One region of the Mesorhizobium sp. LNHC221B00 genome, then DNA from elsewhere that is predicted to be linked to it. Evidence: riboswitches for the same ligand, from Rfam matches in the RefSeq annotation. Region 1 holds a riboswitch; each other region holds the start of a gene.
The links. A riboswitch is a leader RNA that binds a small molecule or an ion and turns the genes downstream of it on or off. The one in region 1 is predicted to bind cobalamin.
Positions count from the first base shown of each region.

Region 2: another riboswitch for cobalamin. It lies ahead of bluB (5,6-dimethylbenzimidazole synthase); the one in region 1 lies ahead of X741_RS164755 (aromatic ring-hydroxylating dioxygenase subunit alpha).
Region 3: another riboswitch for cobalamin. It lies ahead of X741_RS146150 (DUF1636 family protein); the one in region 1 lies ahead of X741_RS164755 (aromatic ring-hydroxylating dioxygenase subunit alpha).
Region 4: another riboswitch for cobalamin. It lies ahead of metE (5-methyltetrahydropteroyltriglutamate--homocysteine S-methyltransferase); the one in region 1 lies ahead of X741_RS164755 (aromatic ring-hydroxylating dioxygenase subunit alpha).

Region 1 is NZ_AYWR01000001.1:312,081-315,565, forward strand. Features, by position in the region: gene X741_RS164770 (DUF680 domain-containing protein) at 3-209, opposite strand; gene X741_RS164765 (DUF680 domain-containing protein) at 275-472, opposite strand; gene X741_RS164760 (DUF680 domain-containing protein) at 551-766, opposite strand; cobalamin riboswitch at 1,258-1,460, shown strand; gene X741_RS164755 (aromatic ring-hydroxylating dioxygenase subunit alpha) at 1,574-2,821, shown strand; gene X741_RS164750 (hybrid-cluster NAD(P)-dependent oxidoreductase) at 2,879-3,485, shown strand, end outside.
Region 2 is NZ_AYWR01000013.1:95,956-99,440, forward strand. Features, by position in the region: gene X741_RS148955 (hypothetical protein) at 1-951, shown strand, start outside; partial or broken gene bluB (5,6-dimethylbenzimidazole synthase) at 1,068-1,742, opposite strand; cobalamin riboswitch at 1,745-1,925, opposite strand; gene X741_RS148950 (histone deacetylase family protein) at 2,047-2,973, shown strand; gene X741_RS148945 (exodeoxyribonuclease VII small subunit) at 2,977-3,228, shown strand; gene X741_RS148940 (DUF2277 domain-containing protein) at 3,398-3,485, shown strand, end outside.
Region 3 is NZ_AYWR01000016.1:65,006-68,490, forward strand. Features, by position in the region: gene X741_RS146160 (cobaltochelatase subunit CobN) at 1-407, opposite strand, end outside; gene cobW (cobalamin biosynthesis protein CobW) at 424-1,476, opposite strand; gene X741_RS146150 (DUF1636 family protein) at 1,479-1,907, opposite strand; cobalamin riboswitch at 1,946-2,153, opposite strand; gene X741_RS146145 (winged helix-turn-helix domain-containing protein) at 2,183-3,382, opposite strand.
Region 4 is NZ_AYWR01000011.1:307,840-311,324, forward strand. Features, by position in the region: gene metE (5-methyltetrahydropteroyltriglutamate--homocysteine S-methyltransferase) at 1-2,084, opposite strand, end outside; cobalamin riboswitch at 2,178-2,380, opposite strand; partial or broken gene X741_RS01000000166780 (transposase) at 2,929-3,485, opposite strand, start outside.

The DNA.
Region 1 (3,485 bases):
TATTAGTTGTTGCCGAAGAGGTTGCGGTCGGCGCCGACGACAGGCTTCTGGTCAGCCGGCTCCGACTTCTTGGTCGAAGCCGTGTACGAATTGTCGGTCGAAGTCACGGCAGGCTGGTTGGCGCCATTGGAGTCATAGTTGTCACTGCCGGCAAAAGCGCTGCCGAAAACGGCCTGGACGGCAGCGGCAGCAAGGATGATCTTCTTCATTTCAAGTCTCCTGAAGTCTCGAATTCCACGGCATGGCGGGCAAACCCGCCATTGCCGGGTCGGCTTTAGTTGTTGCCGAAGAGGTTGTGGTCGGCGCCGACGACAGGCTTCTGGTCAGCCGGTTCCGACTTCTTGGTCGAAGCCGTGTACGAATTGTCGGTCGAAGTCACGGCAGGCTGGTTGGCGCCATAGTTGTCGCTGCCGGCGAGAGCGCTGCCGGAAATGGCCAGAACGGCGGCGGCAGCAAGAATGATCTTCTTCATTTCAAGTCTCCTGAATTTTGATGGGTTTTTGAGTTCGCCAGGACGGCGGGCAAGCAGCCGTCAACCGGCGGTCGCCTGTTAGCGGTTACCGAAAAGGTTGTGGTCGGCACCCTGGACAGGCGTCTGAGCAGCCGGTTCCGACTTCTTGACCGAAGCGGTGTACGAGCTGTCGACGGCAGTGGCTGCAGGGGTCGCATTCGAGCCGTAATGGTCCGAACTATAATGGTCGCTACCAGCGAAGGCGCTGCCGGAAATGGCCAGAAGGGCGGCGGCAGTGAGAACAATCTTTTTCATTTTGGGTACTCCAGTATTTTTCCGTCCGTCTAGCGGCGTGTCTTGGGATGAAATCGCGTCGTTCGGACAGCCCCGATTTGGGAAAGCCAGATGGCCGTTTCCAATCACGAAGTTGTTCCGCGTGGACCATGAATCCACCACTTGAAATTGTACCACCGGCTTCCACATCAATTTTTTTGCTTTTTTTATCAATCAGTTAGAAGGATCAAGGGAGCTATCACCAACTGTGTCGGAGGCCCAGCGTTCACAACGTCCTGCACGCACCGTCAACAGAAACGAACCGTTCGGTTCGATTTTAGGTTTCGCTAATAGTCACTTTTCGAAACTGTTAACCTTTTTTTGGCTCCGGCCAAGGATCGAAAAACAACGTTGGGGTGCTGGCGACGAGCCGGTTTCAACGGTCGCGATCCTTGTAGGGACGATCTTGCATGCGTGTCGCGCCGCATGGATGCGATGTCGTTTTCATGCCGACGCCGCGATGCGTGCCGTGATTAGATCACGCCAAATCAGGTGCCGCTTCGTGACGACGGAGTGGAGAATTGGGAAGCCGGTCAGAATCCGGCGCTGCCCCCGCAACGGTGGTGGAGTTCAAGTCGCAACGGGAGACCACTGGGCGAAAGCCTGGGAAGGTGTCGCGATGGTCCGCAAGGACGACTCCAGAGCCCGGAAACCAGCCCGAGATTGCTAGAACTCGACTGATCGCGGTGGGCGGTCAAGGGGCGGATGATGCATTCCCGGCTGGCGCCGGCCTGCGTCCGATCCTTCCTCCATCACCACCAGTTCAGTCCTTGGATATGAGGACAGGACATGGATGCTCGCAACGACATGCTGAGGCTCTTGAACAGCCGCAGACAGGGCTTTTCGCTGGAACAGCCCTTTTACACCGATCCGGACTACTTCAAGCTCGACATGGAGCTGATCTGGTATCGCGATTGGCTGTTCATCGGCCATGATTGCGAGCTGCCCAAGCCAGGCAGCTTCATCACCGTGCAGATCGGCGACTATCCGGTCGTGCTGGTGCGCGATCAGCAGGGCAAGATAAACGCCTTCCACAATTCCTGCCGCCACCGCGGCAGCCGCGTCTGCAACACCGACAAGGGCATGGCCGCCAAACTGGTCTGCCCCTATCACCAGTGGACCTATGAGCTGGACGGCCGCCTGCTGTTCGCCCGCCAGATGGCCGAGGGTTTCGACAAGAGCCAGTTCGGGCTGAAGCCGGTCGCCTGCGAAAGCGTCGCCGGCTATATCTTCATCTGCCTGGGCAAGGAGCCGGCCGACTTCGCGCCGATGCGGGCGATGATCGAACCCTACCTCAAGCCGCACCGGCTCGGCGAGGCGAAGATCGCCTTCGAGAGCACGATCATCGAGAAGGGCAATTGGAAGCTCGTCTGGGAAAACAACCGCGAGTGCTATCATTGCGCGGGCAATCACCCGGAGCTGTGCAAGACATTCCCGGAAGCACCGACCGTCACCGGCGTGCAGGGCGCCGACAGCGATCCGGAGATGCTGGCGCACTGGGCGAAATGCGAGGCGGCCGGCCTGCCGAGCAAGTTCCGCATCGATCCGGCCGGGCAGTATCGCGCCACCCGCGCGCCGCTGCTGCGCGATGCCGTCAGCTACACGATGAGCGGCAAGCGGGCGGTGAGGAAGAACCTCTCCGACAACGTCTCGGCCGACCGCATCGGCACCTTGATGCACTATCACTACCCGACGACATGGAACCATATCCTCATCGACCATGCCGTGACCTTCCGCGTGCTGCCGATCAGCGCCACGGAAACCGCCGTGACGACCAAATGGCTGGTCCACAAGGATGCGGTCGAGGGCGTCGACTACGATCTCGCCGAACTCACCCATGTGTGGACCGAGACCAACGACCAGGACCGCCGCATCGTCGAGGAGAACGCCTTCGGCATCCTGTCGCCGGCCTATGAGCCCGGCCCTTATTCGGAGTTGCACGAGGGAGGCGTCATCCAGTTCGTCGACTGGTACGCCCGCTTCATCGGTCCGCGCCTTGCCGAAGACGGCAAGCCGGCGCTGCGCAGCGTTGCGTGAGCTCATGTCGCCCAAACACGACATGAGCAGGGCAACAAGGACCAGAGGATGAATGCGATGACCGATCTTGGCCTCTATCGCCATCTCGACCAGATGGCGCCGTGGAACGACCGGCTCCAGGTGCTGGAAGTGATCGGCGTCAGCGATGAGGCGCCCGACGTGAAGACCTTCACCTTCCGGTCCGACAACCAGACCTGGTTCCGCTACAAGCCGGGCCAGTTCGTGACGCTGGAGCTGCCGACTTCGGACGGGCCGCTGATGCGCACCTACACGCTGTCATCGTCACCGTCGCGGCCATTCTCGATCGCGGTGACGGTAAAGGCGCAGGCCGGCAGCATCGGCACGCGCTGGATGTTCGACCATCTGGTGCCCGGCTCGCACGTCAAGGCCTACGGGCCGGCAGGCGACTTCTCGCTGCACAGCCATCCGGCGGCCAAATATCTGTTCATCTCGGCCGGTTCGGGCGTGACACCGATGATGTCGATGCTGCGCTGGCTGAACGACTGCGCGCCGTGGACCGATGTCGGCTTCGTCAATTGCGCGCGGCGCGCGGAAGAGATCATCTTCCGCAAGGAGCTCGAACTGCTCGGCGGCCATATGCCCGGCCTGTCGCTCGGCTTCATGATCGAGGAGCGGTCGAGCCGCGAGGGCTGGTACGGCCATA
Region 2 (3,485 bases), on a different contig from region 1:
ATCATGATGCGGACCTGGCCCTTCATTGTCTTTCGCATGATCGTCTATTTCGGCATCACGCTGGCCTACATCATGGCGACCGGCACCGGTGCCTCGGTCGGCTATGGCGTCGGCCATATCTCCACAGATCCCGACGGGCCGATGTCCTTTGCCCTATGGGGCGGCGTGGTTGGCTTCGGCGTCGTCTCGATCGCCGTCTACTGGATCCGAGAATACATCCTCTACGTCGTCAAGGCCGGCCATATCGCCGTCATGGTCCATCTGATCGACGGCCAGGACGTCCCCGGCGGCCAGAACCAGATCGCCTATGCCAGGCAAGTCGTGACCGAGCGGTTCGCCGAGGCCAATATCCTTTTCGTCGTCGACCAGTTGGTCAAGGGCGCCATTCGCACTGTCACCGGCCTGCTCGGTAGCATCGCCGCCTTCCTGCCGATTCCGGGCCTGAGCGGTCTTGTCTCCTTCATCAACACGGTGATCCGCCTGTCGCTGACCTATGTCGATGAGATCATCCTTGGCTACAACATCCGCATCAATTCGTCCTCGCCATTCGAGACGGCGCGGCAAGGCGTTGTGCTCTATGCCCAGAACGGCAAGACCATGGTCAAGAACGCCGTCTGGCTGGCGGTCATCATGTGGGGCGTCTCTTTCGTCATCTTCTTGGCTATGCTGGTTCCTGCCGCCGCAATTCTCTTCATCATGCCGGGGCAACTGGCTGGTTGGGCCTTCGTGCTCGCCATCGTCTTTGCCTGGGCGTTCAAAGCGGCTTTCATCGAGCCCTTCGCCATCGCTTGCCTGATGCAGGTCTATTTCAAGACCATCGCCGGCCAGGTGCCCGATCCCGCCTGGGACGCCCGGCTCGCCGAGGCCTCGTCGAAGTTCAGGGAACTCAAGGACAAGGCGCTGGCCTCCTTCGGCGGCTCGCGCTGGGACACGGCGGGCGCGACACGCTGATTGGCCGGGCTTGCCGGCGCGGCATCGACGGCGTTGAGGCGTGCCACCGCCGATTTGAGCCGCACCTCGCCCTGACCGCAAAAAGTCTCGCTCATGATCAATTCGGGCAGCGGCAGGCGTCGGCCCCAGCCATGCGTTTCAAGGTCCGGTTTGGGCGCAAATTCGGAGACCCGACCGACGCAGAGATAGGCGACCGGCGTTACGTGATCGGGAATGGACAACAGGCTTTTCAGCGCCCCGGCCTCGATGATGCTGACCCAGCCGACGCCGACGCCCTCGGCGCGCGCGGCCAGCCAGAAATTCTGCACCGCGCAGACCGTGCTGTAGAGGTCCATTTCCGGATTGTGCCAGCGTCCCAGCGGTGAGCCCTGCGAGCGTTGTCGGTCACAGGTGATGCAGATGTTGAGCGCGCTTTCGCAGATGCCTTCCAGCTTGAGCTTGCGGTAGAGCGCCTGCCTTTCCTGTTCGATCGCCGGCAATTCCTGCTCGCGCGCGGCGAGGAACAGGTCGCGCACCTCCGCTCGTCGTGCGGCATCGCGAATGACGATGAAGTTCCACGGCTGCATGAAGCCGACCGATGGCGCGTGATGGGCGGCAAGCAGCAGCCGCGCCAGCACCTCATCGTCGAGCGCGTCGGGCAGGAAATGGCTGCGCACGTCACGCCGCGTGAACATGGCGCGGTAGACCGCGTCTCGCGCCATCTGGTCAAATCCGTCGCTACCATGAGCGGTCATGTGTTCCGGCATCGCTTGTCCCCTTGCGATTGCTATCGATGCCAGCCGCCTGACCATGCGGATGACGATGTCTGCCAGGCCGGTCTTCTGGCTTGGGATCAACCCGCGTCCGGTGCCTTCCCGTCATCGACAGTGGCATTTACCGGCGCGGTCCCCCTCACAGCGTTGGGCACGCCACGGGATTCAACCGTGTTCCCGATTCTCCCGCTTGCGGCGGGCACCAGGCAGTGTCGGCGACCTTACGCCGAACCGCCCGGGGCGCCAATCCCCGCAGCGACGCCAATGGACGCAGACGTGATTTTCCCCAGCGATCGAGCCGCGATGCATGGCCATCGCGGCGCCGGGGCACTAGATAGGGAGCATGGCCACTCGTCTCTACACGCATCCGATCTTCCTCGAACACATCACGCCGCCTGGCCACCCCGAGCGGCCGGATCGCTTGCGCGCCATCGAGCGCGTGCTCGACGACGAGGCCTTTGCCGCGCTCGATCGTGTCACGGCGCCGGAAGGTGACGAGGCCACCATCCTCTACGCGCATCCCGCCGATTTCGTCGCCCGCGTGCGCGCCGCCATCCCTGACCAAGGCATCGCCCGGATCGATGCCGACACCACCGCCAGCCCGAAGAGCTGGCAAGCGGCGATCGCGGCGATCGGCGCCGCCAATGCCGCCGTCGACGATGTCTTTGAGGGCCGCGCCGACAATGTGTTCATCGCAGCGCGGCCTCCCGGCCACCATGCCGAAAAAACCACGGCCATGGGCTTCTGCCTCTTCAACACGGCGGCCATCGCCGCGCGTTATGCGCAGAAGAAGCATGGCGTCGAGCGCGTCGCGGTCGTCGACTGGGACGTGCATCACGGCAACGGCACGCAGGACATTTTCTGGGATGATCCCTCGGTGCTCTATTGCTCGACGCATCAGATGCCGCTCTACCCCGGCACCGGCGCGAAAAACGAGATCGGCGCCGGCAATATCGTCAACGCGCCGCTGGCGCCGCAGACCGGCAGCGAGGTGTTTCGCGATGCCTTCCTGTCGCGCGTGCTGCCGGCGCTCGACAATTTCGCGCCGGATTTGATCGTCATTTCCGCGGGCTTCGATGCGCACCACCGCGACCCGCTGGCCGAGATCAACCTGACCGAGGACGATTTCGACTGGGCGACCGGCCAGCTGATGCAGCGTGCCGCGCGCCACAGCGGCAACCGGCTCGTCAGCCTGCTCGAGGGCGGCTACGATCTGCAGGGATTGGCATTTTCGGTCGCCGCCCATGTCGGGCGACTGATGAAAGGATGAACGATGGCTGGTGAGACCAACGAAGACGTCAAGGCGATGAGCTTCGAACAGGCACTCGACGCGCTGGAGAAGATCGTCGATGATCTGGAGCGTGGCGACGTGCCGCTCGACCAGTCGATCAAGATCTATGAGCGCGGCGAGGCGTTGAAGGTGCATTGCGACCGGCTGCTGAAGGCCGCCGAGGATAAGGTCGAGAAGATCAGGCTGTCGCGCGACGGCAAGCCGGTCGGGACGGAGCCGCTCGACGCGGACTAAAGCAATTCCAGGAAAAGTGTGAGCCGGTTTTCCGTCCGGAATTGCGTTAAAACAAAGAGATAGAACCGCTCTTGGCGCGCGGTCTCACCGGTTTTTGGACACGATCATGACTAAGGATAGAGTTCGTCCCGATTGAAACGGCTCCAGGACAAGAGGAGATACGGAAGCGATGTGCAGAAACATCAAGACCCTGTTCAATTTTGATCCGCCGGCAACCAACGACGAAGTCCGCGACGCGGCACTTCAGTTCGTCCGCA
Region 3 (3,485 bases), on a different contig from region 1:
AACTCCTCGCGCGGCAGCGTCGAGGCTTCGATGAGGCGGAGATCCTCGTCGTGGCTCTCACCCGGCAGCAGCGCCAGTTTTATGCCGTGCGCGCGGGCAGTCGCGGCAAGCTGGTCGCAGCCGTAGCGCCACCAGTCGTAGCCGCCGAGGATGCGCACGAGGATGATCTTGGCATGGCGGGCGACGCTGTCGACCCAGAGGTCGACGGACATGGGATGACGCAGGTCGCGCAGTGCGGCGAGCCGCATCGAGGGCAGGCGGCCGGCGTCGGCCTTCCACGCCGCCGCCAGTCCGGCCAGATCGCTGTCGGTGAAGGACAGCGCCACGATATCCGCCGGCGTCTGCCGCAGGTCGACCGGCTCGGCGAGATCGTCGAGCGAGACGGAAGTCGTGGTGAGGATGTGCATCGCGGCCTGTCCGAGATCAGCCGGCGAGTATGCGTTCGATCGCCGGGCGGTTCAGCCCCTTGAGGCCGATGACGACCAGGCGCGAGCGGCGATCGTCCTCGGCGGTCCAGGCGCGATCATAGTAATGATTGACGCGTGGGCCGACCGCCTGCAGCAAGAGCCGCATCGGCTTGCCGCCGACCTCGACGAAGCCTTTGACGCGCAGCACGTTTTCCTGCTCGGCGGCGTTGGCGACGCGCTTTGCCAGCTCGTCGGGATTGGCGATCGAGGGAATGTCGACGATGAAGGTGTCGAAGTCGTCATGCTCGTGGTCGAACGCACCGTCATGATGGGATTTGCGGTTCTCGATGTCGTCCTCGACGGCGAGGCCGAGGCCGAGCAGCACGGAGGGATCGACCTTGCCATGCGAGGTCGGCACGATCTTCACGGCGCGGGCGGAGTGTTCGTTGATGATGGCGTTGGCGCGGGCTGAGCCTGCGGCGTCCATCAGGTCGCTCTTCGACAGGATGATCAGGTCGGCGCAGGCGATCTGGTCCTCGAACACTTCCTCGACCGGGTCGTCATGGTCGAGGCTCTCATCCTGAGCGCGCTGCGCCTGCAGCGCGTCCATGTCGTTGGCGACGCGGCCTTCGGCCAGCGCCGGGCCATCGACCACGGCGATGACGCCGTCGACCGTGACGCGGCTTTTCACCGTCGGCCACTGGAAGGCCTGGACCAGCGGCTTGGGCAGAGCCAGGCCGGACGTCTCGATCAGGATGTGATCAACCTTCGGCGTCAGCGCCAGGATCTGGTCGAGCGCCGGCACGAAATCGTCGGCGACGGTGCAGCAGATGCAGCCATTGGCCAGTTCGACGATGTTTTCCTCCGGGCAGGTGTCGATACCGCAGCCCTTCAAAATCTCGCCGTCGATGCCGATGTCGCCGAACTCGTTGACGATGATGGCAATGCGTTTGCCGCCGGCGTTTTCCAGGAGATGGCGGACCAGCGTCGTCTTGCCGGCGCCGAGAAAGCCGGTGACGACGGTGCAGGGAACGCGGGAAAGGTTGGCGGACGAATCTGGAGCGGTCATGGTCAGTCCTTCAGCATGTCGAGAGGAGGGATGCGGGCAACGAGGCCGCGCTTGAGGCTATCGGGCCGGCCACGCCATGGGATGAGGCCGTCGGTGGAAGTGGCGAAGAGCTTTGCGCCGGCGACAAGGTCGGCGCCGCTGGCCGTGGTCAGGTCGCCGAAGACATAGCTCCAGCAGCCGTCGCGCAGGATCGCGGCGCTGAGGCGGCGCTTGCAATTGCCGAGGCATTCGACGGTGCGGACGCGGATATCTTCGCCCGAGGCGGCGTTGCGCGTATCCTCAGCCAGCAGTTCGCCGGCGCGGGGATGGGCGTCGGAGCCGGTTTCGTCACGGCACGAGGCACAGATGATCACGGTGACGCCGGACAAGGCATCGCTGTCGGCGGACGAATTGTCCGCTGTGCCAGCCGAAAAACTGCTGTTCTGGTCCAAAAACCGGGCTCCTTGCCCGGAAACCCGCCGGGCGATCGGATTATGTTGTCGCAGACGGCAGGTCTCCTGGCTCGCGGGTCATCGCCTTGGTTAGCCGCCTTCCCGGGAATTCCCAGTGGCTTTCGGCCTTGGCTCGTCGCTTACAGTTGCGGGGACAGCCGCGGATTTGAGATTTTTTCATCCCGCACCGCATTCCCTCTTAGCCCCTCTCATTGAAGAGAAGAGACCGTCTGGAGCGGATTTAGGCTGTTGCGGGCAGGACTGTCAACGCGGGCCTACGACATGGCGATGTCGGCAAGTGACGGTCCGAGGTCGCCAGCGGGCGTCACTTCCATGCGCTCAAGCCCGAGCCAGCCCTGCATTTGCTTCAATTCCTCGAAAAGCTGGGCGGCGGTTTCAGGCGGTGCGCCAGCTTCGGCATAGGCTGCGTGGACGCGTAGCACACTCGCCGGCCGATCGGCCTTGAGATCGACGCGCGCTACAATCCTGTCGCCGAGCAGGAACGGCAGGACGTAATAGCCGTATTGGCGCTTTTCGGCCGGCGTGTAGATCTCGATACGGTAGTGGAAATCGAACAGCCGCTCCGAGCGCGAGCGTTCGAAGACCACGGGATCGAACGGCGCTAGCAAGGCACGGGCGTCGATTTTCCTGGGCAGACGGGCATCCTTGTGCAGGTAAGCGGGCTTATCCCAGCCTTCGACGCGCACCGGCAGCAGCTCACCGAGTTCGACCAATTCCTCCAGGCGGCCCTTCATGTCGGCGGGGGAAAGGCGGAAATAGTCGCGCAAATCGCCTGATGTCGCCACGCCGTGGGCGCGGGCGGAGATGCGCAGCAATTCGCGGTGCGCGTCCTCGGCGGCCGGTACGGGCAGGTCTAGGATCGCCGGCGGCAGCACGCGCTCAGGCAGGTCATAGAAGCGCTCGAATCCGCGGCGGTGCGCCGTCGTGATGCGCCCGGCCCAGAACAGCCATTCGAAGGCATGCTTGGCGTGGCTCCAGCCCCACCAGCCGCCCGAGCCCTTCTGGCCTTCGAGCGCGGAAGCAGCGATCAGGCCGCGCGCGACGACCTCGCGGTAGATCTCTTCTATATAGGCGGCGTGCTCACGGCCCCATTTGGCCAGCCCCAGATACATCTCTTTGCCTTGCTCGGCGCGCTGCATGCGCCAGCGCATCAGCGGCCAGGTCTCCACCGGCAGGAAAGAAGCCTCGTGCGCCCAGTATTCGAACACCGTGCGCTTGCGGGTGACGGCGGCGTTGTCGAGCAGAGCGAGCGGGTAGGGGCCAAGGCGCGAATAGAGCGGCATATAATGCGCGCGCACCACCGCGCTGACGGAATCGATCTGCAGCAGGCCGGTGCGGGACAGAACGCGGGCGAAATGACGGCGGTCGGGCGTGCCATTGGGGCGGGGGTCGAGAAAACCCTGAGCGGCGAGCGCGACGCGCCGGGCGGTGGCAAGCGAGATATTTTCCTTCATTCGGATGCGACTCTTGTAACTCGTTGACCGTCGTTTGATGGGTGATTCCTGCCCATCCTAGCAGGGTTTTGGCGGCATCCATGTCAGGAGAGAAAAGTGGAGT
Region 4 (3,485 bases), on a different contig from region 1:
CGCGACGTCTCAATCGAAATGACATCCGCATCCATTCCAGCGATCGCGTGAATGATCTCGTTGAACTCCGAATAGCACATGTGGGTATGAATTTGAGTCGCGTCCTTTACACCCGTTGAAGCGATCCGGAAGCATTCGACAGCCCAGTCGAGATAGACTTTCCAGTCAGATTGGCGCAGTGGCAATCCTTCGCGAAACGCGGCCTCATCGATCTGGACCATCCTTGCGCCGGATCTTTCGAGATCCGTCGCTTCGTCGCGGATGGCGAGCGCGATCTGGCGGCAGGCTTCGGAGCGGGGTACGTCGTCGCGAACAAAAGACCAGTTGAGAATGGTGACTGGGCCTGTGAGCATTCCCTTCACGGGCTTTTCCGTAAGCGACTGCGCGAATTGCCACCAGCGCACTGTCATCGGATTGCGCCTCGATACGTCGCCGAAAATGATGGGGGGACGCACGTAGCGCGACCCATAGCTTTGTACCCAGGCATGCTGGGTGAAGGCGAAGCCAGACAGCTGCTCGCCGAAATGCTGTACCATGTCGTTTCGCTCGAATTCACCGTGCACCAGCACGTCCAGCCCGATCTCTTCCTGCCAGCGAATTGCAGCCTCGATCTCCTTCCTCAGGAACGTCTCGTAGTCGACATAGCTCAGCTGGCCCTTCGCATGAGCGGCCCGCGCCTTGCGTACCTGCGGCGTCTGCGGGAAGGACCCGATGGTCGTCGTCGGGAACGGCGGCAGCCCGAGTGAGCCGGCTTGGACTCTGGAGCGCTCGGCAAAAGCGCTCTCTCGTCGCTTCGCGCTGTCGTCAATGCTAGCGATCCGCCCCTGAACAAGCGGGTCATGGATCCTCGTGGATGTCACGCGCGTGGCGGCAGCCTCGGCAGACGCTTTCAACGCGCCAGCCACCGCATCTCTGCCTTGGGACAGGGCCCGGGCCAGCAACACCAATTCGTCAGTCTTCTGGGCCGCGAAGGCGAGCCACGAGCTGATGTCGGCGTCGAGTTCCGTCTCCATGCGCAGGTCGATCGGCACATGCAGCATCGAGCAAGAAGGCGCGATCTCGACGCGGTCCAAGGGCCAGCCGGCGACGATCGGTTTGATGCGGTCGAGAATGGCGGGCAGGTTCGCACGCCAGACGTTGCGGCCGTCGATCAAGCCAAGCGAGAGCACCAGATCCTTCGGAGCGAGCCGACCCACCGTTTCCAGCTGCTCGGGAGCGCGCACGAGATCAATATGCAGCCCGGCCAGGGGCAGAGAAACCGCGGTTTCGAGATTGTCTCCCAGATGCCCGAAATATGTAGCCAGCATGATCTTCAGCTCGGGCGCGGCTTTCGACAGCTGGCCATAGGCGAACTCGAACGCAGCTCGTTCGTTGGAGTTCAGATCGAGGACAAGCGCTGGCTCATCGATCTGCACCCAGTCGGCTCCCGACAGCTTCAGCCTCTGCAGGAGTTGCTCGTAAACAGGCAGCAGCCGCGGTAGGAGCGCGATAGGATCGAACCCTTCGGCAGGCGATTTCGCCAGCTTGAGGAAGGTGATGGGTCCAAGGATGACTGGGCGTGTGTGAATGCCGAGAGCTTTGGCCTCGAGGAAGTAATCGACGGGTCTCGTCGACGAGAGGGCGAACGTCTGATCATCATCCAGTTCCGGCACAATGTAGTGGTAGTTTGTGTCAAACCACTTGGTCATTTCCATCGCGGTTACACCGGGCCCATGAGCCGCCTCCTGGTGACCAGCGTGTGCACAATCCTCCGTCTGACCCTGGTTGCCGCGCGCCATTGCGAAGTAGATGTCAAGTGGGACCTCGCCGCTATTCCAGCCGTAACGGGAGGGAATGGCGCCGACCATAGCTGCGGTGTCGAGCACATGGTCGTAAAGCGAGAAGTCGTTTGACGGTATTTTCGACACGCCGCGATCGCGCTGCTCCTCCCAGCTAGCGGCACGGAGTGCCTTCGACGTTCCAAGAAGGTCGCCAGCGGACGATTTTCCGGACCAGTAGCTTTCAAGGGCGAATTTCAGTTCTCGCCGACGACCGAAGCGCGGCACGCCGAGCGTTGCTACAGGAATTTGCTGAGAGACAGTCATGTCATACCCCGATGGTTGGGGGCGTCGGTGACAAGGAAGGCGCTAGCAGGCCCGGCACGCCCGGGTTGCAGCGGCCACCGAGACACCCCGCCCGTGGACGTAATTCGTCGTGGCAGGTCTCCTGGCTCGCGGGGTCATAGCCTCTACCCGTCTTCCCGAGGGTATTCGCCTCAGTGACATGAGTGGGGTTGGCTCGCCGCTAACAGTTGCGGGGGCAGCGCCGGCATCGCACCGGCTTCCCTCTTAGCTCCGCTGCGGCAGCGCCGCACGCGAGAACCACGACACGCCAGACAATCACAGCAATCCCTTCTCTTGTCAATGGCGCATAACGAAATGTTTATGTGGTTATGTCATCGCGCTTTTACGCTTGTCTAACATTGTGAAACAGTGAGTCGTCCATTTGCCGCCGCTGCACCGCTGCCCCCATTGTCCAACTAATGGAGGCCGTGCGGAGCCACAACAATCGGAGGACTTTAACCTCAACCTGAAAAGCGCTACCGCTCAAAGGACGCTGGTGATCCGCGAGCGCCGAGCCAACACCGAGGCTGCGGAAAGTGTGCAGGATGAGCCCCAACCGATTTCGCGGTGCGGTAGGTGTCAAACGGCCCTTTAATTGCGGGTAGTTGTCAATCCGGATCTCGCACTGCCATCGCCGGGGTCATGGTCCTTTCCGAGGTCGAATGCCTCATGATGATGTTCGGGTCGGGCGCCTCAACGTTTCCAACGAGATGCAGGTAAACTGCTGTCAGCCGTTTGACCGAGGTCGCCGCAACCACCGTCCCGGCGGGGACATCACGAGTTCCGCGTTGATAGCGGCCCGAGAACTCGTTTGGGGTGGAGTCGACTAAGCCATCTTTTCGTTACCCCACTCAAAGCTGGTGCCGTCAACCCAAATGCAATGAAGGAGAACGGCAATCTTCCGTGCGACCGCCACATTTGCCTTCTTCAAACCGATCCGTCTTGACAGACGCATCCCCCAGGCTTTCAGGGTGGACCATTTCTTCGTCCGGTGCAGGAGCACGCTGGCCGCCTCGTACAGGTAGGTTCGCAACAGCCGATCGCCCCAGCGTGAGACGCGGCCATTGATATCCGTTTCACCGGACTGCTTTCGTCGCGGCGTTAGGCCGAGATAGGCACCCACATTGGCGGCCGAGCGAAAGCGCGAGGGATCGTCGATCGTGTGGCGGAAAGTGAGCGCAGTCACCACGCCGATGCCGGGGACAGGCCGCGGGCATCGTTCTCATCGCTCTTGTTCATTCGGACTGAAAGCGCTGCCTTTGCATGCCGAGCATCAAGGCAGACGACCGGCAGTCCGACCCTTTTCAGCTCGTGCCAGAGCCAGCTGGACATGGCACCAGTCTCAAATCCGATGCGCTCGGCGTGAGGCGCACGTTTATGCAG